3 regions of the Arthrobacter sp. SDR-2R genome follow, and region 2 is predicted to be linked to each of the others. Evidence: riboswitches for the same ligand, from Rfam matches in the RefSeq annotation. Region 2 holds a riboswitch; each other region holds the start of a gene.
What was found. A riboswitch is a leader RNA that binds a small molecule or an ion and turns the genes downstream of it on or off. The one in region 2 is predicted to bind S-adenosylmethionine.
Positions count from the first base shown of each region.

Region 1: it holds a riboswitch for S-adenosylmethionine, as region 2 does, so the genes downstream of both, metX (homoserine O-acetyltransferase MetX) here and AC3ANU_RS19850 (cobalamin-independent methionine synthase II family protein) in region 2, are expected to answer to the same signal.
Region 3: it holds a riboswitch for S-adenosylmethionine, as region 2 does, so the genes downstream of both, AC3ANU_RS03785 (DUF1737 domain-containing protein) here and AC3ANU_RS19850 (cobalamin-independent methionine synthase II family protein) in region 2, are expected to answer to the same signal.

Region 1 is NZ_CM173231.1:3,415,887-3,423,087, reverse strand. Features, by position in the region: gene AC3ANU_RS15850 (bifunctional o-acetylhomoserine/o-acetylserine sulfhydrylase) at 1-739, shown strand, start outside; SAM riboswitch class IV at 840-955, shown strand; gene metX (homoserine O-acetyltransferase MetX) at 968-2,083, shown strand; gene AC3ANU_RS15840 (MFS transporter) at 2,250-3,632, shown strand; gene AC3ANU_RS15835 (zinc-binding dehydrogenase) at 3,641-4,786, shown strand; gene AC3ANU_RS15830 (LysR family transcriptional regulator) at 4,822-5,724, opposite strand; gene mmsB (3-hydroxyisobutyrate dehydrogenase) at 5,866-6,786, shown strand; gene AC3ANU_RS15820 (CoA-acylating methylmalonate-semialdehyde dehydrogenase) at 6,821-7,201, shown strand, end outside.
Region 2 is NZ_CM173231.1:4,309,773-4,316,973, reverse strand. Features, by position in the region: gene AC3ANU_RS19875 (TrmH family RNA methyltransferase) at 1-627, shown strand, start outside; gene fbaA (class II fructose-bisphosphate aldolase) at 750-1,769, shown strand; gene AC3ANU_RS19865 (DUF3151 domain-containing protein) at 1,770-2,192, shown strand; gene AC3ANU_RS19860 (hypothetical protein) at 2,388-2,528, shown strand; gene AC3ANU_RS19855 (uracil-DNA glycosylase family protein) at 2,541-3,170, opposite strand; gene AC3ANU_RS19850 (cobalamin-independent methionine synthase II family protein) at 3,372-4,580, opposite strand; SAM riboswitch class I at 4,594-4,697, opposite strand; gene AC3ANU_RS19845 (SipW-dependent-type signal peptide-containing protein) at 4,954-5,649, shown strand; gene AC3ANU_RS19840 (S24/S26 family peptidase) at 5,668-6,282, shown strand; gene AC3ANU_RS19835 (hypothetical protein) at 6,515-7,012, shown strand; gene AC3ANU_RS19830 (choice-of-anchor G family protein) at 7,009-7,201, shown strand, end outside.
Region 3 is NZ_CM173231.1:818,520-825,720, forward strand. Features, by position in the region: gene AC3ANU_RS03770 (glutamate--cysteine ligase 2) at 1-1,110, shown strand, start outside; gene AC3ANU_RS03775 (O-succinylhomoserine sulfhydrylase) at 1,247-2,455, opposite strand; gene AC3ANU_RS03780 (rhodanese-like domain-containing protein) at 2,456-2,866, opposite strand; gene AC3ANU_RS03785 (DUF1737 domain-containing protein) at 2,863-3,138, opposite strand; SAM riboswitch class IV at 3,152-3,267, opposite strand; gene opgC (OpgC domain-containing protein) at 3,493-5,958, shown strand; gene AC3ANU_RS03795 (hypothetical protein) at 6,053-6,307, opposite strand; gene AC3ANU_RS03800 (TetR/AcrR family transcriptional regulator C-terminal domain-containing protein) at 6,532-7,201, shown strand, end outside.

The DNA.
Region 1 (7,201 bases), 890 kb from region 2:
ACTGGAGTGGGGTGCGGACATCGTGATCCACTCCGCCACCAAATACCTGGGCGGCCACGGCTCCGCAATAGCGGGCGTGATCGTGGATTCCGGCAAATTCGACTTCGGCAAGGACCCTGAACGGTTCCCCGGCTTCAACACCCCGGACCCCACCTACAACGGCCTGGTCTACGCCCGCGACCTAGGCGCCGACGGTGCGCTGGGTGCCAACCTCTCCTACATCCTCAAGGCCCGCGTCCAGCTGCTGCGCGACCTTGGCTCGGCGGTTTCCCCCTTCAACGCCTTCCTGATCTCCCAGGGCCTGGAGACGCTGAGCCTGCGGGTGGAACGCCACGTTGCCAACGCCACTGAAGTGGCGCGCTGGCTGGAAGGAAGGGACGACGTCGAATCCGTCGCCTACGCCGGGCTGCCCTCCAGCCCCTGGTACGAGCGTGGCCGCAAGTACGGGCCCAAGGGAACGGGCGCCGTCGTGGCCTTCAACCTTGCCGGCGGAGCGGAGGCGGGCAAGCGCTTCGTCGACGCCCTGGAGCTGCATTCCCACGTGGCCAACATCGGCGACGTCCGCTCCCTGGTCATCCACCCGGCGTCGACCACCCACAGCCAGCTCTCGCCGGAGCAGCAAGCGGTGGCCGGGGTGAATCCGGGACTGGTCCGGCTCTCTGTTGGCCTGGAGCACATCGACGACATCCTGGCCGACCTGGAAGCGGGTTTCCGCGCTGCCAAAGGCGCCCAGAGCTAAAAGCGCGCCAGGGCTGACGCCGGGAGGGCCGGCAAGCGGGGAAGTCACAACCAGTCACACTCTTGGCCTGGAGCGGGGGGTGTTTCGTACACTCGAACCAGGTCATGAGTGCCAGTGACAGCCCCGGCTTGCTGGCCGGCAACCCTCCATCCGCGGTGGGGTGCCCCGGGTGAGGACCTGGCCTGCCGGTCAGACGACGGCAGGCAAGCGCGTAGAAGAGGTCTTGCCATGACGATTACCGTCGCCCGAACCACCATCCCCGAACACGGAATTGTCCGCTACGCCTCCATCGGAGGGCTGGAACTTGAAGCCGGGGGATACCTCCCGGACGTCACGCTGGCCTACGAAACCTGGGGCACGCTCAACGCCGACGCCAGCAACGCCATCCTGATCGAGCACGCCCTGACCGGCAGCACCCACGTGACCCGCGGCGACACGGACGAAGAAGGCTGGTGGGAACAATTGGCCGGTCCCGGCGCTCCCGTGGACACGGACAAGTTCTTCGTGGTGTCCGTCAACATCGTGGGCGGCTGCTACGGGTCCACGGGCCCGTCGTCGGCCGCCCCGGACGGAGCCCCCTGGGGCTCCCGCTTCCCCCTGGTCACCCTGCGGGACAGCACGGTGGCAGAGGCCCGGCTGGCTGACCAGCTGGGCATCAGCAGCTGGTTCGCTGTCCTGGGCGGATCCATGGGCGGCGCCCGCGCCCTTGAATGGGCAGTGACCTACCCGGAGAGGGTGCAGCGCTGCGCCGTCATCTCCGTGGGTGCCGCGAGCACGGCGGAACAGATCGCCTTCGCGCAGGCCCAGACCCTGGCCATCCGGCAGGACCCACACTTCAACGGCGGCGACTACTACGGCGGCCCCTGCCCGGAAGCCGGGCTGGCACTTGCCCGGCGCATTGCCCACATCACCTACCGGTCCGCGGCTGAACTGGAAGGCCGCTTCGGCCGGGAACCCCAGGCGCCGGAGTCGCCCCTGAAGGGTGAGGCTCTGGCCGCCCGCGGCCGCTACCAGGTGGAAAGCTACCTGGACCACCAGGGCAGCAAGCTCGTGAAGCGCTTCGACGCCAACAGCTATATCGCCCTCACCGAGGCGCTGATGAGCCATGACATCTGCCGGGGCCGCGGAACCCTGGCCGAAACCCTGGCCAGGTCCACCGCCAGGTTCTTCGTGGCCGCCGTGGATTCGGACCGGCTGTATTTCCCGTCGCAGTCCCGTGAGCTGGCCCAGGCCCTGCCGGGGGACGTGGACGTGCACGTCATCCAGGCGCCGATCGGGCACGACGGGTTCCTGACCGAGATCGGGCAGCTGGGCAGCCAGCTCCGGAGCAGCTTCCTGGCCTAGCGCCGCGCATGTGCATTCCTGCAGATGCCTTCTGCACTAATCGGCGTTGAGGTTGCACCGCAGGCAGACCATACTCAATCGAATCCGGTGCGTTCGTGGTGTGCATCACACCCGGCCGCCATTGATTGGTCCCCGTGGTGTCGACGACGACGCCGAAGGAGTTCGCATGAGTACGGAAAGCTCCGCCGCAAGGCGCACAGAGGAAACCGACGTCAAGGCTTCAGGCCTTAAGAAAGTGGTTACGGCCTCCATGGCCGGAACCGTTGTTGAGTGGTACGAGTTCTTCCTCTACGCCTCGGCTGCCACCCTGGTGTTCGGAAAGGCCTTCTTCCCCAACGCCGGCACAGAACTGGATGGCATCATCGCCGCCTTCCTCACTTATGCCGTCGGTTTCGTGGCGCGCCCCATCGGCGGCATCGTCTTTGGCCACTTCGGCGACAAGTTCGGACGCAAGAAGCTGCTGCAGCTGAGCATCATCCTGGTAGGCGTCTCCACCTTCCTCATGGGCTGCCTGCCCACGTTCCAGCAGATCGGCTACTGGGCTCCCGCACTGCTGGTGGTCCTCCGGTTCGCCCAGGGCTTCGCCGTTGGCGGCGAGTGGGGCGGCGCCGTCCTCCTCGTGGCCGAACACAGCCCCAGCAAATCCCGCGGTTTCTGGGCCAGCTGGCCACAGTCGGCAGTGCCGCTGGGAAACCTGCTTGCCACCGCCGTCTTGTTCACCCTGTCCTCCACGTTGACCCAGGACGCCTTCCTGGGGTGGGGCTGGCGCGTAGCGTTCTGGCTGTCCGCGGTGATCGTCCTGATCGGTTACTACATCCGCACCAAGGTCAATGACGCACCGATCTTCCTCGAAGCCCGCAAAGAGGTCGAAGCCGGCCACAAGGGCTACGGCGTCGCTGAGGTATTCCGGCGCTACCCCCGCGGCGTCTTCACCGCCATGGGCCTGCGCCTGGCGGAAAACATCCTGTACTACCTCGTGGTCACGTTCTCCATCACCTACCTGAAAACCGTGGTCCAGGCCGACACCACCCGCATCCTCCTCCTGCTGCTCCTTGCCCACGCCCTGCACTTCGCAGTCGTGCCCATGGTCGGCAAGCTGTCGGACCGGTTTGGCCGCAGGCCCGTCTACATGGCCGGCGCCATCATGGGGGCCACCTGGGGCTTCTTCGCCTTCCCCATGATGGACACCAAGAACGATGCCATCATCCTGGCCGCCATCATGATCGGCCTGGTGTTCCACGCCTTCATGTACGCCGGGCAGCCTGCCATCATGGCGGAAATGTTCCCCACCCGGATGCGCTACTCCGGGGTGTCCCTGGGCTACCAGGTGACGTCGATCGTGGCAGGATCCCTGGCCCCGATCATCGCCGCCTCGCTCCTGGGCGCCTACAAGTCCTCCGTCCCCGTGGCGGTCTACCTGCTGATCGCCTGCGCCATTACCGCCGTCGCGGTCTACTTCCTGAAGGAAACCCGCGGCATCTCGCTGCACGACGTGGACGCCGCCGACGCCCAGGGCACCGCCGACCTCCTTGCCGCCCGCAAGAAGTAGCAGGATCCGTGAAAGCCGCCGTCCTGTACTCCACCGTTCCCGCCGCCCCCACCACGGGGGCCGGCAACGGGAAGCAGACCTACTCCGAGGCCGCTCCGCTGCTGGTGCAGGAACTGGAGCAGCCGGAGCCCCGCGCCGGTGAGCTTGGTGTTGCCATCACCTACTCCAGCCTCTGCCACTCGGACCTCTCGGTGGTGGACGGTTCCCGCGTCCGGCCGCTGCCCATGGCCTTGGGCCACGAGGCGGTGGGTCGGGTGGTGTCCGTGGGGGCCGGCGTGTCCGACGTGGCCGTGGGCGACCATGTGGTGCTGGTCTTCGTGCCGAGCTGTGGCGGGTGCCGTGCATGCCTGGCCGGCCGGCCGGCCCTCTGCCACCGTGCAGCAGAGGTCAATGGCTCCGGCGACCTGCTGCACGGGCCGGCACTGCTGCGGACTCCGGCAGGGGAACGGATCAACCACCACCTTGGCGTCTCGGCCTTCGCCGATTACGCAGTGGTGGCAAGGGAATCGGTGGTGGTGATCGACGACGACGTCCCGGACACGGTTGCCGCGATGTTTGGTTGCGCCGTGCTCACCGGAATGGGTGCAGTGTTGAATACCGCGGCTGTAAGTCCGGGGCAGTCCGTAGCGGTGTTCGGCCTCGGAGCCGTGGGCCTGTCAGCCGTCATGGCAGCGCGCCTCGCCGGAGCCGCCGACGTCATTGCCATCGATCCAAACCAAGGCAAGCACCAGCTGGCCCGCGACGCCGGCGCCACATCGGTGGGAACGCCGGAGGACGCGGCACGGCTGATCGCGGAAGCGTCCGGGGACGGTGTGGACGTTGCCATTGAAGCAGTGGGATCAGCAGGCGTTATCGCCTCCTGCCTGGAGCAGGTGACGCGGGGAGGCGCCGTGGTGTCGGTGGGCCTGCCCCATCCGTCCGCCCAGTTGACGGTGCCGGCCCTGCAGTTTGCCGGGGCGGGAAAACGGCTGCTGGGCTCTTACATGGGGGATGCCGTGCCGGCGCGCGACATTCCGCAGTACCTGGCGTTCTGGCGCGAAGGCAGGCTGCCGGTTGAGCTGCTGCACACTGACACCCGGCCGCTCAGCGAGATCAATGAGGGCCTGGACGCGCTGGCATCCGGGCAGGTGGTAAGGCGGCTGTTCCAGGCCTGACTTGTTCGGGGGGCCTGGGTCCGCAAGAACCGCGCCTACCCCGCCAGCACCCCGGAGCGCTCCTTCATTTCCGCCTTGAGTGCCGCAATCACCGCCTGGACCGGTGCGGACCGGAGCGACTCCGGGCGGGCAACGGCCCAGATGGGGAGCTGGCGCTCAAAGTCGGCCGCCAGGACGGGCACGAAGTCCCCGCAGCCCGCCACCATGAAGTTGGGCAGCAGCCCAATGCCCGCACCCTGCCGTACCGCCTCCACCTGGGCGAACACGCTGGTGGCCTGGAAGCTCGTCCTGGGCAGCGGAAGCTGCGAGGACCAGCGCGGCCCCAGCTCCGCCACCTGGAGTGCGGACTCGACGTAGGACACAAACGCGTGCTGCCCCACGTCGTCGAGCGTTTCCGGCAGGCCATGCCGGGCGGCATACGCTGAGCTTGCGTAGAGGCGCAGGTAGTAGTTGCTCAGGAAGATTGTCTGCGCGGTGGTGACGTCCGCCCGGCCCACCACGATCTCCAGGTCCACGCCCGACCGGTTCTGGCTGACTTTCCGGGTGGCGCTGAGCATTTCGATGTTCAGCTGCGGGTTTTGCTGCTGGAGCCGCACCAGCGACGGGGTGACGAACACTGCTCCCACGCCGTCCGTCGTGGCGACGCGGACCAGGCCGGCGAGGGTGCTTTGGTCCTGGCTGATCAGGCCGGACAGCGAGCCAAGGGTACCTTCGATCGCCTCTGCCGCTTCCACGGCCGCGGCACCGAGCTGTGTCAGCTCCCAACCCTGGGGGCTGCGTTCCAAAGTCCGGCCGCCCAGTTGCCTGTCCAGGGCGAGGATGCGGCGGGAGATGGTGGTGTGGGTTGTTCCCAGCGTCTCGGCTACCGCGTTGAACCGGCCCAGGCGGGCAACGGTGAGCAGGATGAGCAGGTCGTCGGGGCTTGGCAACCGTCTCAGGTCCACTGCGGTCCTTCCTTCGATGTGCATCAATGCACATGGCCTCTGTGATTTTTCCCCTTGATTGCACTCTAACAGGGTGTGATCGTTGACACAGACATGCCGGCAGTACGGCTGGAATGGAAGCAAAGGAGCTTACTCGTGGCAGTTATCGGTTGGATTGGCCTGGGCAACATGGGCGGCCACATGTCCGTAAACCTGGCGAAAGCCGGGCATGATGTGCGCGGTTTCGACCTCAACCCGGCAGCCCTGGCAGCCGCTGAAGCAGGTGGCGTCAAGCGGACCGCCAGCATCGCCGAAGCGGTCGATGGTGCGGACGCCGTGTTTACCATGCTGCCCAAGGGTGAACACGCCCGTGCGGTGTATCTCGGCGGGGACGGAGTGCTGGCGCACGCGGACACCCGGACGCTGCTGATTGACTCCTCGACCATCGACGTCGCCTCCGCCCAGGAACTGCACGACGCCGCTGCTGCCGCCGGCTTCCGCTTCGTGGACGCGCCGGTGTCGGGTGGAATGAGCGGGGCGGAAGCGGGAACGCTTACTTTCATGGTTGGCGGCGAAGAGGGGGCCGTGGCGGACGCCACGGGCTACATCGGCCCCATGGCCGCCAACATCATCCCCACGGGCGGCCCCACCACGGGGCAGGCGGCCAAGATCTGCAACAACCTGATGCTTTTCATCAACCTGGCCTCCACCGCGGAGGGCGCTGTGCTCGCCGACCGGCTGGGCCTGGACAAGCAGGTCTTCTGGAACATTGCCTCTGTCTCCTCGGGCGACTCGTGGGCACTGCGGACCTGGTACCCGGTGCCCGGCGTGGTTCCTACCGCAGCCTCGAACAACGGCTTCGCGCCCACCTTCACCACAGAGCTGGCGAACAAGGACATTGGGCTGGCCATCAGCGCAGCCGAGGATACCGGCACGCCCCTGGAGATCGGCAGGCACGTCCAGCAGCTGTTCCAGCGGCTTATTGACGCCGGTGACGCCGGCAAGGACTGCTCCATGATCATCAAGCTCGTGGACGGCTCACTCGAACCCGCCAACCCGGCGCCGTCCGCCAACTAGCCCGCACCACACAACGCAGGAAAAGAGACTCCCCGTGGAAACCATCCCGCACTACATCAACGGCACCCGCGTCAGCGACGCAGACCGCTTCGGCCCGGTGTTCAATCCAGCCACCGGTGAACAGGAGAAGCAGGTGGCGCTTGCCTCGGCGGCACGGACAGAGGAAGCCATCGCGGCTGCCCGTTCCGCGCTGCCGGCCTGGCGGGCCACCAGCCTGGCCCGGCGGACCGGCATCTTCTTCCGGGTCCGCGAAATCCTGACCCAGCGGAAGCCCGAGCTCGCGGCCATCCTCACCAGCGAGCACGGGAAGGTCCTCTCCGACGCAGAGGGCGAAATCGCCCGCGGCCTGGAGAACATCGATTTCGCCACCGGCCTGTCCCACATGCTCAAGGGCGAGCGGTCCGAGCAGGTCTCC
Region 2 (7,201 bases):
GAGGCCGAGCCCGCAAAGGCGGAGGTCGGCGTCGGGCCCTGGGAAGGCGAACTGCCCGAAGGCGACCACTGGGACCCTGACCTCCTTGCCGACGGGGACCGCCGCAACGTCCTGGACAAGTACCGCTACTGGAAGCACGAAGCGATCGTGGCGGAGCTCGATTCCCGGCGGCACAACTTCCACGTGGCCATCGAGAACTGGCAGCACGACCTGAACATCGGCACGGTGGTGCGCACCGCCAACGCCTTCCTCGCCAAAGAGGTGCACATCATCGGCCGGCGGCGATGGAACCGCCGCGGCGCCATGGTCACCGACCGCTACCAGCACGTCCGCCACCACCCCACGGTCGAGGACTTCGTCCAGTGGGCGCAGGGGGAGGGGCTGGCGATCATCGGCATCGATATCTTCCCGGACTCGGTTCCCCTGGAGACTTACGAGCTGCCGCGCGACTGCGTGCTGGTCTTCGGACAGGAGGGCCCGGGCCTGACCCCCGAAGTCCACCAGGCCGCCGCCGCCACCCTGTCCATCGAGCAGTTCGGCTCCACCCGGTCCATCAACGCCGCCTCGGCAGCCGCCATCGCCATGCACGCCTGGATCCGGCGGCACGTGTTCAACCAGCACGTCTGAGTGTTACTGAGCGGTGACCCGAAACACCCTCGTGGTCCGGGAATGGCTAGGATGGTGCCTAGCCGTAAGCGGTCTACTTGAGGGTCTTCCACCCACAGACGAAACTCAGCAGAGGAGCCAGCATGCCCATTGCAACCCCAGAGATCTACTCCGAAATGATCGACCGCGCGAAGGCGGGCGGCTTCGCATACCCGGCCGTGAACGTCACGTCCTCGCAGACGCTCAACGCAGCGCTCCGCGGCTTCGCCGAGGCGGAGTCCGACGGCATCGTCCAGGTTTCCACCGGCGGTGCGGCCTACTGGTCCGGCGCATCCACCAAGGACATGGTTGCCGGTTCCCTGGGCTTCGCAGCCTTCGCCCGCGAAGTAGCCAAGAACTACGGCGTCAACGTCGCCCTGCACACGGACCACTGCCCCAAGGACAAGCTGGACGGTTTCGTCCTGCCCCTGCTGGCTGCTTCCGAGGCTGAGGTCAAGGCCGGCCGGAACCCGCTGTTCAACTCCCACATGTGGGACGGCTCCGCCGAGACCCTCCAGGAAAACCTGCGCATCGCCCGCGAACTGCTCGGCCGCACTGCTGCCGCCAAGATGATCCTCGAAGTGGAGATCGGCACCGTTGGCGGCGAGGAGGACGGCGTGGAAAACGCCATCAACGACAAGCTGTACACCACCGTTGAGGACGCCCTGGCCACCATCGATGCCCTGGGCTCCGGTGAAAACGGCCGCTACATCACGGCCCTGACCTTCGGCAACGTCCACGGCGTCTACAAGCCCGGCGGCGTCAAGCTCCGCCCGGAGATCCTCAAGGACATCCAGGCCCAGGTGGGCGCGAAGATCGGCAAGGACAACCCGTTCGACCTCGTGTTCCACGGCGGCTCCGGCTCCTCCGACCAGGAAATCGCCGACGCCGTCTCCTACGGCGTGATCAAGATGAACATCGACACCGACACCCAGTACGCCTACACGCGTCCGGTTGCTGACCACATGTTCAAGAACTACGACGGCGTCCTGAAGGTGGACGGCGAAGTGGGCAACAAGAAGACCTACGACCCCCGCGTCTGGGGCGCCTCCGCCGAAGCCGGCCTGGCGGCCCGCGTGGTGGAAGCCACCAAGCAGCTCGGTTCGGCCGGAAAGACCTTCTAGATGTCGGACGAGTTCCGCCGGAACCTGATGGGGCCGGAGCCCACTCTCCTGCCTGCCGAAACCGAGGTGAACGCGCAGCTTGAGGCCGGCCAGGAGGCCCTGGACCTGGTGGCGAAGCACCCAACGTCCTCGCTCCTGTGGGCCGTCCTGGCTGAGGAGGCGTGGACGGAAGGCCGCACCATCGACTCCTACGCCTATGCCCGGGTGGGTTACCACCGCGGACTGGATGCGCTGCGCCGCAACGGCTGGCGCGGCGTGGGGCCCATCCCCTGGGAGCATGAGCCAAACCGCGGGTTCCTGCGGGCCCTCTACTCCCTGGGCCGGGCCTCGTCGGCCATCGGCGAGGCTGAAGAGCCGGAGCGGATCGAGAAGTTCCTGAACGATTCCGACCCCACGGCAAAGGCAGCCATCGAGGGCGAATAACTCCCTGGGCCCACGCCCGCACTGTTTCCTGGTGCAGATTGCCAGGGAGGGGTTCGGGCTGGGAACGACGGCGGGCGGTCACCTTTCAATGAGAAGGTGACCGCCCGCCGTCGTATCCGGCCTGGAATGCGCCGTCCCTCATTTCGGTTAAAAGAATCGAAGGGCCAGGGGAGGAAAGGAGGAGCTGCGCGAAGCGTGGGAAAGCAGGAGAAATCGCGTCTCAGGTTCTGTGACTACTACTCGTGGATGTCGTACGCCGACTTCACCACCTGGGTTGAAGCCGAAGACGAATCGGCACCGGGAATTTCGTTTACCGAGTCCGATGCCACAGGCTGAGCGGCGCAGGTCTTAAGGTTTGGCAATACCCGTGCGGGCCATGGCGTCTGCATAGGCAGTGCGCATGTCCTCCAGGTACTCCTCCTGGCGGGCCGGGGAACCGGCGAAGGCGCGGCCGCTCAGCGAGCGGACCTTGTAGGTCTTCAGGCCGCGGCGCCAGAGGAGGGGCACCTCGGTCTTCAACAGCAGGTTGGCCAGGCGGTTGGCTTCGGTGCCATGCGCCACGATCACCGAGGCGCGGGGGACCAGGGCCAGGAACTTCAGCAGGGGCTTCAGGCCTGACTGGATCTGGTCCGGAGTGAACTTGCCGTTGGCTTCGCCCGGGACGTGCCAAGGGTGGACGTTCCACGGCATGACGAACTCCGGGCGCAGGCCAAGCTTCCACTGGATCCCCAGCATGCGGGTAACAGCGTCCTGGTCGCCGGGGGTGATGAACCCGGACGGATCCACCTCGCCGATGTTGGAGAACAGGCTGATGATGCGGCATTCCTCCACGTCGTGCATGGGGTCCACGTAGGGCACCACGGTTCCGGGCTTGGCCTCTTGCAGGGAATCACACAGTTCGTTGACGGCGGCAACGCTGGGTTCGTAGCGGCGGCTCATGAGCTGTTCGTGGAATGTTTCGGGTGCCAGGGCTGTCATGAAGTGCTGGATCTCCTGCGGGGATTGGCGTTGCTGCCGCCACGGACATGGGCGCACGGCGGCACGGCACATCAGTGGCGGTTGATTGGGGTGGACCAACTCCTGGTCGGCCTACTCCAGTTTAGCAAGCCCAGGCAAGCGAAACGCCGGCCGCCCCTTCCGGTGATGGAAGGCACAGCCGGCGCGTCGGTGCGGGAGCGGCTAGAAGAGGCGCTTCGAGGCGCGGCGGGCACCCTCACCCAGTGCCTCCAGCTTGGCGAAGGCGATCTGCGGGTGCACCCTGCCGCCCAGGCCACAGTCGGTGGAGGCAATGACGTTCCCGCGGCCCACGAGGTCCGCAAAGCGGACGATCCGGTCCGCCACCAGGTCCGGGTGCTCCACCACATTGGTGGCATGCGAAACAACGCCCGGGATGATCACCTTGCCCTCGGGGAGCTTTGTGTCCTCCCACACCCGCCATTCGTGTTCGTGGCGGACGTTTGCCGCTTCAAAGGAATAGGCGCCGGCGTTGACCTGAAGCACAGAGCCGATGATGTCGGCGAACGGGATGTCCGTGGTGTGTGGGCCGTGCCAGGATCCCCAGCACACGTGCAGCCGGATCTGTTCCTGCGGCAGGCCGCGCAGCGCCCAGTTGGTCGCTTCGACGCGCAGCTGGATGAACTTCAGGTAATCGTCCAGGGACGGCTCGGGATTGATCTGGTCCCAGCTTTCGGCCAGGGACGGATCATCGAGCTGCACCGTAAGGCCGGCCTCGATGATGGCCTTGTATTCCTCCCGCATGGCATCAGCGCAGGCGTAGACGAGTTCCTCGTCGCTCTTGTAGTACTCGTTGGCTACCCGCGCGCATGAGCCAGGGGAGAGGGAGGCCACGAAGCCATCCGTGAGGCCTGCGGCGGCGAGCCCGGTCCTCAAGTTCCGGATGTCCGAGGCCACCAGGTCCTGGCCCGTGTACGTCAGCGGTCCGGCGATCTTGGGCTGGGCAACGCTCCTGCGGTGGGTGAGGATGCCGGATGCGGGATCGCTGTAGGCCTCGTTGAAGGCCTGCCGGTCGCGCCGGTCCGGGAACGAGGTCAGGACAACGTTGCCGGGGGACGAGCGGCGGACGCCGGACTCGGCCCAGCGGTCCACGGTGGTTGGCTCAAGGCCCCCGAGCCGGGCGAAGGAGTAATTCCACCACGCCCCGTAATCCACCGAGCTGGACATGGTGTGCCCGTACTCGCCGTCGTTGGGGATGTCGATGCCAAGGTCCTTCTGGCGCTGCACCACGTCCACTACGGAGGCTTCGAGGAGTTCCAGGAATTCCGGCGTGATGCCGTCGGCTTCCTTGGCGGCGTTGGCCGCAATGAGTTCAGGGGTGCGGGGCAATGAACCGGCGTGGGTCACGCGGATATGGTCGGTGTTCTGGGACATGCTGGAATCTTCCTTTCCATCGGTCCTGGCAGTAGCACCTTCGGCCGGCAGGAGTCTGCCGGGACGTGGTTGCTGCGGCGTCATTGAGCCAGGTCTCTCGGCCGCTCCGGATGGTTCACTCCCACCTAAAGCGACAGCGTGGCGGCGGGGCAACTCGGTTTCATAATGTGGCGCGGCAGCGTCCGTCGGAGCGCGTCCGCACGATTCCGCCGGAGAAAGCGACAGTTGATAACATTTAATACACCGACTTGACTTTAATTAGTAAGTAATGATGATGTAGAAACATCGGTCTTTTGGGGGAAATGCCGATAATCCCCCATACCAGTGTCCCGGTTCCTACCGTTCGGGGTTTAATTCTAATTTGGGGGAAATCATGGTTGAATCAACCAGCGCTAAGCCGCGCTCGCAAAAGGCTAATAAAGTCCGCGCTATTCTTGCCGGCGGCCTTGTCTTGGGGATCGGCGCAGCCTTCACTCTCGCTGCGTGGACGGACAACGAGTGGGTCTTCGGCCAGAGCGGGAACGGCGGCGGCCCGGGTACCAAGGTCTACCACATGCAGCAGAACACGTGGTCCGGTACTTCAAGCGAGGCGGTTTGGGCTGACGAGCCGACTGCTCCCGGTGGAGCCCTGACATTCAGCGTCAATGCTGACGATCTCGTGCCGGGGTCGACGGTCTACGCCCCGATGCAGTTGCGGGCTTCCGACAAGTCCCAATCATTGGTGGCCACGCTGACGGGGGCTGCCCGGCTCGACGGAACTGATTCAGCCACCAACTCTGCAGCGCTGTACGGTGCTCTTCGGTACCAGCTGAAAAAGGAGGTGGACAAGGACCTTTGCAACGCCACCAACTTCTCCTCCAATGGAACTGATCTTGTTCCTGTTGGCTCGACCCTGAACACCCGTTCGGACACTCCGATCAACCTTCCGGCCGGAGCTACGGACGCAGCTGCGGGCACACCTGTGAGTCTTTGCTTCGCAATGACGCTCCCTTCGAATGCAAGCGTTGATCTTCAGGGATTGCGGACCACCCCCTTGTGGACCTTCAGCAGCACCGTAGGCCAGTCGTAGCCGCCACCCGTGCTTCGGATGTCCGCCAGGCGTGAGTCCGGGTTCCGGGCGGCGGCCGTGCCGTCCGGAACCCGGCTCCCGCCGGGGGTGGGAAGCGTGGCCCGGGGGTTCAGGGAGGTATTGCTTTCCGTCGTTGCCCTGCTGGGACTGGCATGCATCCTCTCCCTGGTCCTCGGCCTTTTCTTCAAAGCGTCCTTCGTCGTTTTCCGTACGGGATCGATGGAGCCGCTCTATCCAGTCGGTGCGCTGTCCCTGACCGTGCAGGTCACCGCCAAGGATCTCGTCCCGGGCGACGTCGTGTCGGTCCGCCGGGATGCGGCGACCGCCCTGGTGACCCACCGCGTGGTGGCAGTTGACCCGCCCAGTGTGGAGGGGGCCACAGCGTCGCTAAGGCTTCGCGGCGACGCTAACACTTCGGATGACCCGTTGCCCTACGAGGTGGCCACGGCGCAGAAGGTGCTGATCACCGTTCCCGGCTTAGGAGCTTGGGTCATGGCTTCACGGGGGCCGGAGTTCCTGGGTGCAGCAACGCTCGCTGTGACCGTGCTGGTGACATGGGCCTACTGGCCGAGACACGGTGCAACTGGCCAGGCGGAGGTCGACGACGAACCCCCGGCGAAACCACAACAGTAAGGTCGTAAATGACATGGCGGGAGCCAGCTTCAGGCGCGTCGCAAGAGCCGCGGGGGTTATCGCAGTTTTGCTGGCCACCGCTGCGCCCGGCGCAGCGGTGGCTGACGAACCATTGGTTCCGGTTCCGGAGACAGGAGCGGCAGGCTTCCTGTCCCTTTCTTCGTCGATGTATCCATTGGCCCTTCCTGCGCTTCAAGCAGGGGAGTCCTTCAGTTGGCAGATTGGCATTTCGGTGGACCAACCCAGCGGTGAGTCGACGCTGCAGGTGACTGCGGACGGTGGGCTTGCCGGCACAGGGACCTACCTGGTTTCCGTGGACGAATGCGACGTCGCCTGGCAGGGAAGCAGCGGCCTGGGCGGGGATTTGCGCTGTCCCATCGGTTCCACGCCGCGCATAGCGCCGGTGACGCTGGCCGAACACCGTCAGGACGTGCTGGTTCCCTTGCGGGATCTGCGCGGCGGCCCCTCACCTTACCTCCGCTTCATCCTTTACCGGCCCGCGGGTTCGCAGGATCCACCGGACACGTCGCTGACCTTGGGCATTGGGGTCACCGCTGCAGGCATTGACGACGCCGTGACCCCGCCGGGGCAGCGGCCGCCAGCACCGCTGGCGAACACAGGGACGGCGGTGCTCCAGGGACTGCTCGCGGGCTGCGGCCTCCTGCTGCTGGGCGCGGCGGCCGTAGCTGCCGGCCGCCGAACCAGGGCCCGGACCGGGAGAACATCATGACATCTCCGCGCAGGAACCTCCTCCACCGCGCGGCCAGGAACCCGCGCACCTCCCTGGCGATAGCAGCGGCGGCTGCGGTATGCCTGGCGGCAACCACTACGGTCACCACGGCGGCGTGGGTGGACAACGAATGGGCCGCCGGCAGCGTAGGCGTCGGCTCTCCGGGGGACTGCGCCACCAACACGCTCT
Region 3 (7,201 bases), 990 kb from region 2:
GTGGACCCGGAGGTCCACCACTCCGGAAAACAGGCGGATTACGACGACGAGATGGGCTTGAGTGCCGAGCTGAAGCTTGAGCAGATCGAGACCCAGACCCGTCCGTGCCTCGAATACGGGAGCCTGCTCGAACAGATCCGCGCGGGCCGCGCCCTGGCGGACCAGGCCGCCAGGAAGCATGGCGCCAGGGTGGCGGCCCTCGCCACCTCGCCCTTGGCCTCCACCACCCACACGACGCCCGACCCCCGGTACGCCAAAATGCTGGAGCGCTTCGGCCTCACCGCCCAGGAGCAGCTGACCTGCGGCTTCCATGTGCACACGTTCATCGAATCGCCCGAAGAGGGCGTGGCGGTCCTGGACCGGATCCGCGACAAGCTGGCAGTGCTGACGGCCCTGAGCGCCAATTCGCCCTTCTGGAACGGCGTTCCAACCGGGTTTGAAAGCTACCGCACCCAGGCCTGGAACCGGTGGCCCACGGCGGGCCCGGCCGGTATTTACGGGACGTACCCTGCCTACCGGCGCGTGGTGACGCGGCTGCTGGAAAGCGGCGTCATGCTCGATGAGGGCATGCTGTACTTCGACGCCCGGCTGTCCCGCAACCACCCCACCGTCGAGGTTCGCGTGGCGGACGTCTGCCTTCGTGCCGAGGATGCAGCGCTCATTGCCGTGCTGGTTCGGGCGCTGGTGGAATCCGCCAGCAGGGAATGGCAGGCCGACGTGGATCCTGCGCCGGTTCCCACCGTCCTCCTCCGGATGGCCTCGTGGCAGGCCAGCAGCGCCGGGCTGAGCGGTGAACTCCTGGATTTTGGGAATTTCCGGCCCGCACCGGCCGCGGACGTGGTCCGGTCCCTGGTGGATTACCTGGCTCCCGTCCTGTCCGAACAGGGGGAGCTGGCACTGGCACGGCAGGGGGTGGAGGACATCATCGCCCGCGGAACGGGAGCCGCCGAACAGCGCCGCGCCCGGGACAAGGCGCTGGCGGGACCGCCCCCGGAGGACATGGGGTTCGGCGCCGTGGTGCGGCAGGCCGTCAACGTGACCATGCGGGATGCCCTGGACCTTGCTGACGTGGAGGGCACGCCCGAACTGCTGCGGGTCCGCCAGAGCTGACCTTCGACGCGCATATCCATTCCCGACGCGCAGATTCCTCCTCGCGGCCCATATTTGGTGCGCGCCAGGGAATCTGCGCATCGAGAGTGAGGAAGCGCGTCGCCCGGACCCAGAGGAACTACGGCTTCCCGCGCGGCTAGATCTGCTTGAGGGCCTGTTCCAGGTCGCGGAGGAGGTCCTCCGGGTCCTCGAGCCCCACCGAGAGCCGCACCACGCCGTCACTGAGCCCAATGGCGGCGCGCCCTTCCGGCCCCATGGCGCGGTGCGTGGTGGTGGCGGGGTGCGTGATCAGGGACTTCGAATCACCAAGGTTGTTGGAGATGTCGATGATGCGCAGCCCGTCCAGCAGTGCGAAGGCCGCTTCCTTGCCGGAGCGCCCGCCGGAGGGAGCCAGCTCAAGCGTAAGGACCGTACCGCCGGCGCTCATCTGCCGTGCCGCCAGGTCGTACTGCGGGTGGGACTTGAGCAGCGGGTACTTCACCCAGCTCACGGCGGGCTGTTCTTCCAGCCACTCTGCGAGCCGGAGCGCCGTGGCGGAGGAATGGTTCACGCGCAGGCTCATGGTCTCCAGGCCCTTGGTCAGGACCCAGGCGTTGAACGCCGAGAGTGCGGGCCCGGTGTGGCGCATGAGCTGTTTCACGGGACCGTCGATGAACTCCTTGGTGCCCAGGATGGCGCCGCCCATGACCCTGCCCTGGCCGTCGATGTGCTTGGTGCCGGAGTAGACGATGACGTCGGCGCCCAGGTCACCGCAGCGCTGCAGCAGGGGAGTGGCGAAGACGTTGTCCGCCACCACCTTGGCGCCGGCGGCATGCGCAAGTTCGCTGACCGCGGCGATGTCCACGATCTCCTGCATCGGGTTGGACGGGGATTCGAAGAAGACGGCGGTGGTGGGCTTGGAGAGGGCCTCGCGCCACTGGTCCAGGTCCGGCCCGTCCACGAAGACGGTCTCCACGCCCCACCGGGGAAGGATCTCGTTCAAAATCACGAAGCACGAACCGAACAGCGACCGGGCGGCCACCACCCGGTCGCCGGCAGCCAGCAGGGCACCAAGCGCGGTGAACACCGCGGACATGCCCGACGCCGTCGCGAAGCAGGCTTCGGTGCCTTCCAGCAGCCGGAGCCGCTCCTGGAAGGTGGCCACGGACGGGTTGCCGTAGCGGGAGTAGACAAAGCGTTCGTCCTCGCCGGTGAAGGCGCGTTCAGCTGCTGCCGCGGATTCGTAGACGAAGCCGGAGTTCAGGAAAATGGCCTCGGACGTTTCCTGGAAGTTGGTGCGGTCCAGCCCGCCACGGACAGCCTGGGTGTCGGGGTTCCAGCCGGGGGCGTCTTGGTTGAAGGTCACTTAGTTCTTTCCGAGGTTGGTGGGAAGGCCGCGGTTTTTCCAGCCGTTGACGGTGCGTTCGCCATAGCGGTCCGGCTCGCCTTCAAAGCCCTCCAGCACGTTGTAGGAGGTGAAGCCGGCCCGGGTGGCCGCGATGGCTGCCGCGATGGACCGCTGGCCGGAGCGGCACAGGAACACCAGTTCGGTTGAACGGTCCTCGGGCGCCTGCTGGCTGAGGTCGTTGATGAAGTCGGGGTTGGGGATGCCGCCGGGGAAGGTCCACTGGATGAAGAGGGGGTCGTTGTCCGTGGCCTTGGTGTCCGGAATGCCGATGTGGGCCCATTCGCCCTCGGTGCGGACGTCCACCAGGATGGCGCCCTGTTCCAGCTTCTCCCATGCTTCCTGGGGCGTGAGGTCTCCCGCGTAGCTCATGCGTGGCCCTCGCCGTCGAACTCGCCTTCAAATTCGGCGTCCAGTTCATCCACTGCGGTGGCAACCGCGGCATCGGCCGAGGCGATTGCCGCCGGAAGGACCACTGCCTGCGCCACGATCACGCTGGTGCCGTTGAAGGTGGCTGCCGGGCTGCCGTGCAGCACATAGCCGTCGGCCAGGGCCGTGGAGATCCGCTCGCAGAATGAACGGTCATCCGGGCCGGTGATCAGGCGGTAGGACAATTTTTCGTCAGGGGCAGGTGCGTCAGACACGACGGATCTCCTTCTTTCACGCTTGCAGCTCGAATCGGTCGATATGCCGAGTATTCACCTGAGGCACCCCGCCGCGAAAGGGAGGGTTGCCGACCGGCCAGTCAGGGCTTCACACCGGTACTCATTACTCCCCAAAAACGTAACATCTGCCGCGCCAAGCCGCACCGCCGCCGTCGTCATGTTCCGTAATTGAGCAGCGCTGAAGGGAGGCGCGGGGTTGAAGGAAAGCGCGACGGCGGACATCGCCGCAGGTGGGCGGCCCGCCACGTGCCGCCCGGGGCCGCGGGGCCGATAAAGTTCTTACCGGGGCGCCGCCCCGTCGTCACAGCAATGAGCACCGGGGGTCCTGTCAGCATGCGGGCAAACACATCGCGCCACCAGGCCGCCATCCGGGGGACCCTCCGGCCGTCCATCGGGGCGTTCCTGGCCGCGGCCCTCGTCAGCCTCCTGGCCCTGCTGGCGGCTGCGCCGGCGCATGCGGCGGACGTTGCGCCGGAGAAGGGAAAGCCCTGGCTGGGCGCGGTGCTCGAGTGGGGCGAGGACACCGCCGCAGGTTTCAGCGGCCGGCTTGGTGCCAGTCCGGCCGTCTTCGGCCACGACATCACCATCCCCTACCGCGATTCGGAACGGAACGACCTTGACGGCTTCCTTCAGCAGGCCGCGTCCCTAGGCGCCCACGCCCTGCTCACGGTGAAGCCGTCAGTGCCCCTGGACCAGCTCGGCACCGCGGAAGCGGAAGCATTCGCAGCGCAGGTGCGCGACCTTACGTCCGGGTTCAAGGGGCAGTTGCTGATCCGGTTCGCCCCGGACATGAATGCAAGCTGGGTGGCCTGGGGCCAGCAGCCCGCCGCGTACCGGCAGGCCTTCAGGGCTGTGGCGGCAGCGTTCAAGAAGTACGACGGCGGCCGGGCCACCTTGGTGTGGGCGCCTTACCTGGGCAAGGACTACCCCTTTGACCGCAACCGGGATGCCCCGCAGCCCGGAACCGAAGGCTTTTCCCTCCTGGACACGAACGGCGACGGGGCCTGGAACTCAAGCGACAGCGCCTACGCCCCGTACTACCCGGGTGACGACGCAGTGGACTGGGTGGGGCTGGCCGCCTATCACGACGACACGGCCGGCGGCCCCGCCGTCAACTCCGAGCCGAGGGCCGGCGAGCTCCAGGACATGCTGACATCCTCCGGCGGCGAAAACTTCTACGGCACCTATTCCGAGGGGCGCAACAAGCCGTTCCTCCTCCAGACCTCTGCTTTCTACAGCCCCGCGTCCGGCGGCGCGCAGGAAACGGACATCAAGGCAGGCTGGTGGGACCAGGTGGTGGGAACTGCCACTTCCCCCGCTTTTGCCCGGACTGCCGCCGTTGTCTGGGACGAGCGCACCAGCACCAGGGATACCGGCGTGGCAAGCATCAGCTGGCTGCTCACGGGACAGCCGGGCATCGCCAAAGCGGCCCTGGACAGGCTGAAGGCATCGCCAATGGTCACCGGGCCGGTCACCGACGTGGCATCCGGGAGCACCTACGTCCGGGCCAACACGCTCTCCGGGGCTGCCGCCTGGACTGTTGCCGCCGCCATGGCCATCCTCCTGGTGGCCCTGTGGCAGATACCCCGCCGGATCAACGCAGCCACGGCCTGGGGCTACCAGGATCCCTCCGCCAGGGACTCGCGCATCGATCTGCTGCGCGGGATGGCCATCGTCTTTGTGGTGGTGAACCACCTGGGCATGGCATCGCTGTTCCAGCTGCTCACCCAGGAGGCCGTGGGCTTCGTGTCGGGTGCGGAACTGTTCGTCCTGTTCTCCGGACTGGTGGTGGGCATGGTGTACGGGCCCAAGGCCAGGGAGGACTTCGGGCAGGTGGTCGACCTCACGACCCGCCGCGCCGGCAAGCTCTACCTGACGGCGCTGGCCGTGCTGATCGGCGTCTTCCTTCTGTCCCTGCTCCCGTTCTTCCACACCGAGGCCCTGACCACGTTCGTGGACCAGGGGACCGGTGGCGCCGGGCACAACGGGGCCGGCCGGACCTACGACCTCTATTCGGGCATGGCATCGCTGTTCCAGTTCCCCGTCCCGCCCCAGGTGCTTCCGGCCATCGTGCTGCTGCAGTTCGGTCCCTGGCAGTTCAATGTCATGGGGCTCTATGTGGTGCTGTTGCTGGTCAGCCCGCTGATCCTCGCGGCGCTGAACCGCGGGAAGGCCATCTGGGTCGGGGCGGTGTCGGTTGCCGTGTATGCGGCAGGTGCCATGACCAGGTTCCGGATCCTGCCCTCGCAGTTCGAGGACTCCTTCCCGCTGCTGGTGTGGCAGGTGCTTTTCGTGCTTGGGCTGGTTGCGGGCTACCATCGGCGCAGCATCACAGCGTGGCTGTCGCGCCACACGTGGGTGGTGGTTGCCTGCACCACGGCAGCATTCGCTTTGGCCTTCCTGTCCTGGGGCAACCCCTACCTGGCCAACGCCTATGACGTCCGACTGGCGCTTCTGCCGGATGCGTCCTACCGGGCAATGTATGACGCCTTCTTCGGCCGGACATACCTGGCCCCGGGCCGGCTGCTCAACGTCCTGGTCCTGGTGGTGGCTGCGTACGCATTCCTCAGTGCCTACTGGAAACCGGTGGACCGGGCCCTGGGCTGGTTCCTGGTCCCGCTGGGCCGGGCCACGCTGTACGTCTTCATCATGCACGTGGTGCTGATCGCCGTCGTGGCCAACATCCCGGCCCTGCAGCAGCAAAGCATCTTCCTCAACACCGTGGCCTACGCCGTGGTCCTGGGGCTGCTCTGGGTGATGGTCCGCACCAGGTTCCTCTTCCGGATCATCCCTACCTAGCCCGGGGCATGAAAAATGCTGCGGCACGGGCGCGCCACAGCATTTGATCATGTACCACCCGGCTGCCCGGTGGCCTCTTACGAATCCGGGGGTCTCAGACGAGGCCCGGGTAGCTGGTCATGATGTAGTCCGCAGCGGCAGGACCCTTCATGCGCAGCCCGTTGCGGCGCGGCGGGATCCGGTGCTTCATGGCTGCCCAGAAGGTGGACTCGGTGCCGGCCGGCTGCTGGTTGAGGAAGCACCAGCTGGTGTACAGGCCGTAGAGGCGGTCGCGGTCCATGCTGGAACCAGCGGCGTGGTCGGGGTAGGTGGCTTCGTGGAGAAAAGTATCGAACTGCGAATGTGCCATGATGGCTTCCCTTCGCTAAGTGCTCGGCGCCGCCGTTCGGCTACAGCAGCAAGATTTGATGCCCTGCACATGGCCATCGAATCTATAGGTTGGGTCCCCTGAAAGGCATCTGGGGCCTCAGCGTCGTCAGCGCCTGTCTACGATGTAGACTTTACTCGTAGACTACAAGTAAGGCAACCGTCTCGATTAATCCGGGCCGCCACTTCCACCGCTAGGACAACACCATGAATCCCCCGCACGCTTCCGGCCGCACCCCCGCCAAGGCCAGGCTGAGCAGGGAGGTCGTGCTGGCCAAGGCCCTGGAACTGGTTGATGCCGAAGGACTGGATGCACTGACCATGCGCCGCCTGGGGCAGGAGCTTGGCCGGGACCCGATGAGCCTGTACCGCTACGCCGAGAACCGCGCGGCGCTGCTGGACGGGGTTTCTGAGCTGGTGCTCAACCAGCTTCCGATTCATCCGGAGGACCCGGATTGGAAAGCGCAGCTGCGGAGCATCGCCCACAACCTGCGGATGCTGGCGCTCAAGCATCCCAACGTTGTCCCCCTGCTGGTGACCCGGCCCCTCTCCACGCCGCTGGGCATGCGTCCGCTGGGCACGTTGCGGCCATTGGAGCAGATCCTGACCCTGCTGGTGGCGGCAGGATTCGAGCCGGCGGATGCGCTGCACGTCTACCGCGCCTACTACGGCTTCCTCTACGGGCACCTCCTGAACGAACTGCAGGAGTACGTGGTGGACCCGGAAGAGAACGAGGTGCTGCTGCGGCTGGGGCTCCACCGGCTGCCCGCGAAGGAATTCCCCCGGCTGCGTGCGCTGGCGCCGGCGTTGGCTGACTACGACGGCGCCAAGGAGCTTGACCAAGGGCTCACCATCCTGCTGTCCGGGCTGGAAGCCC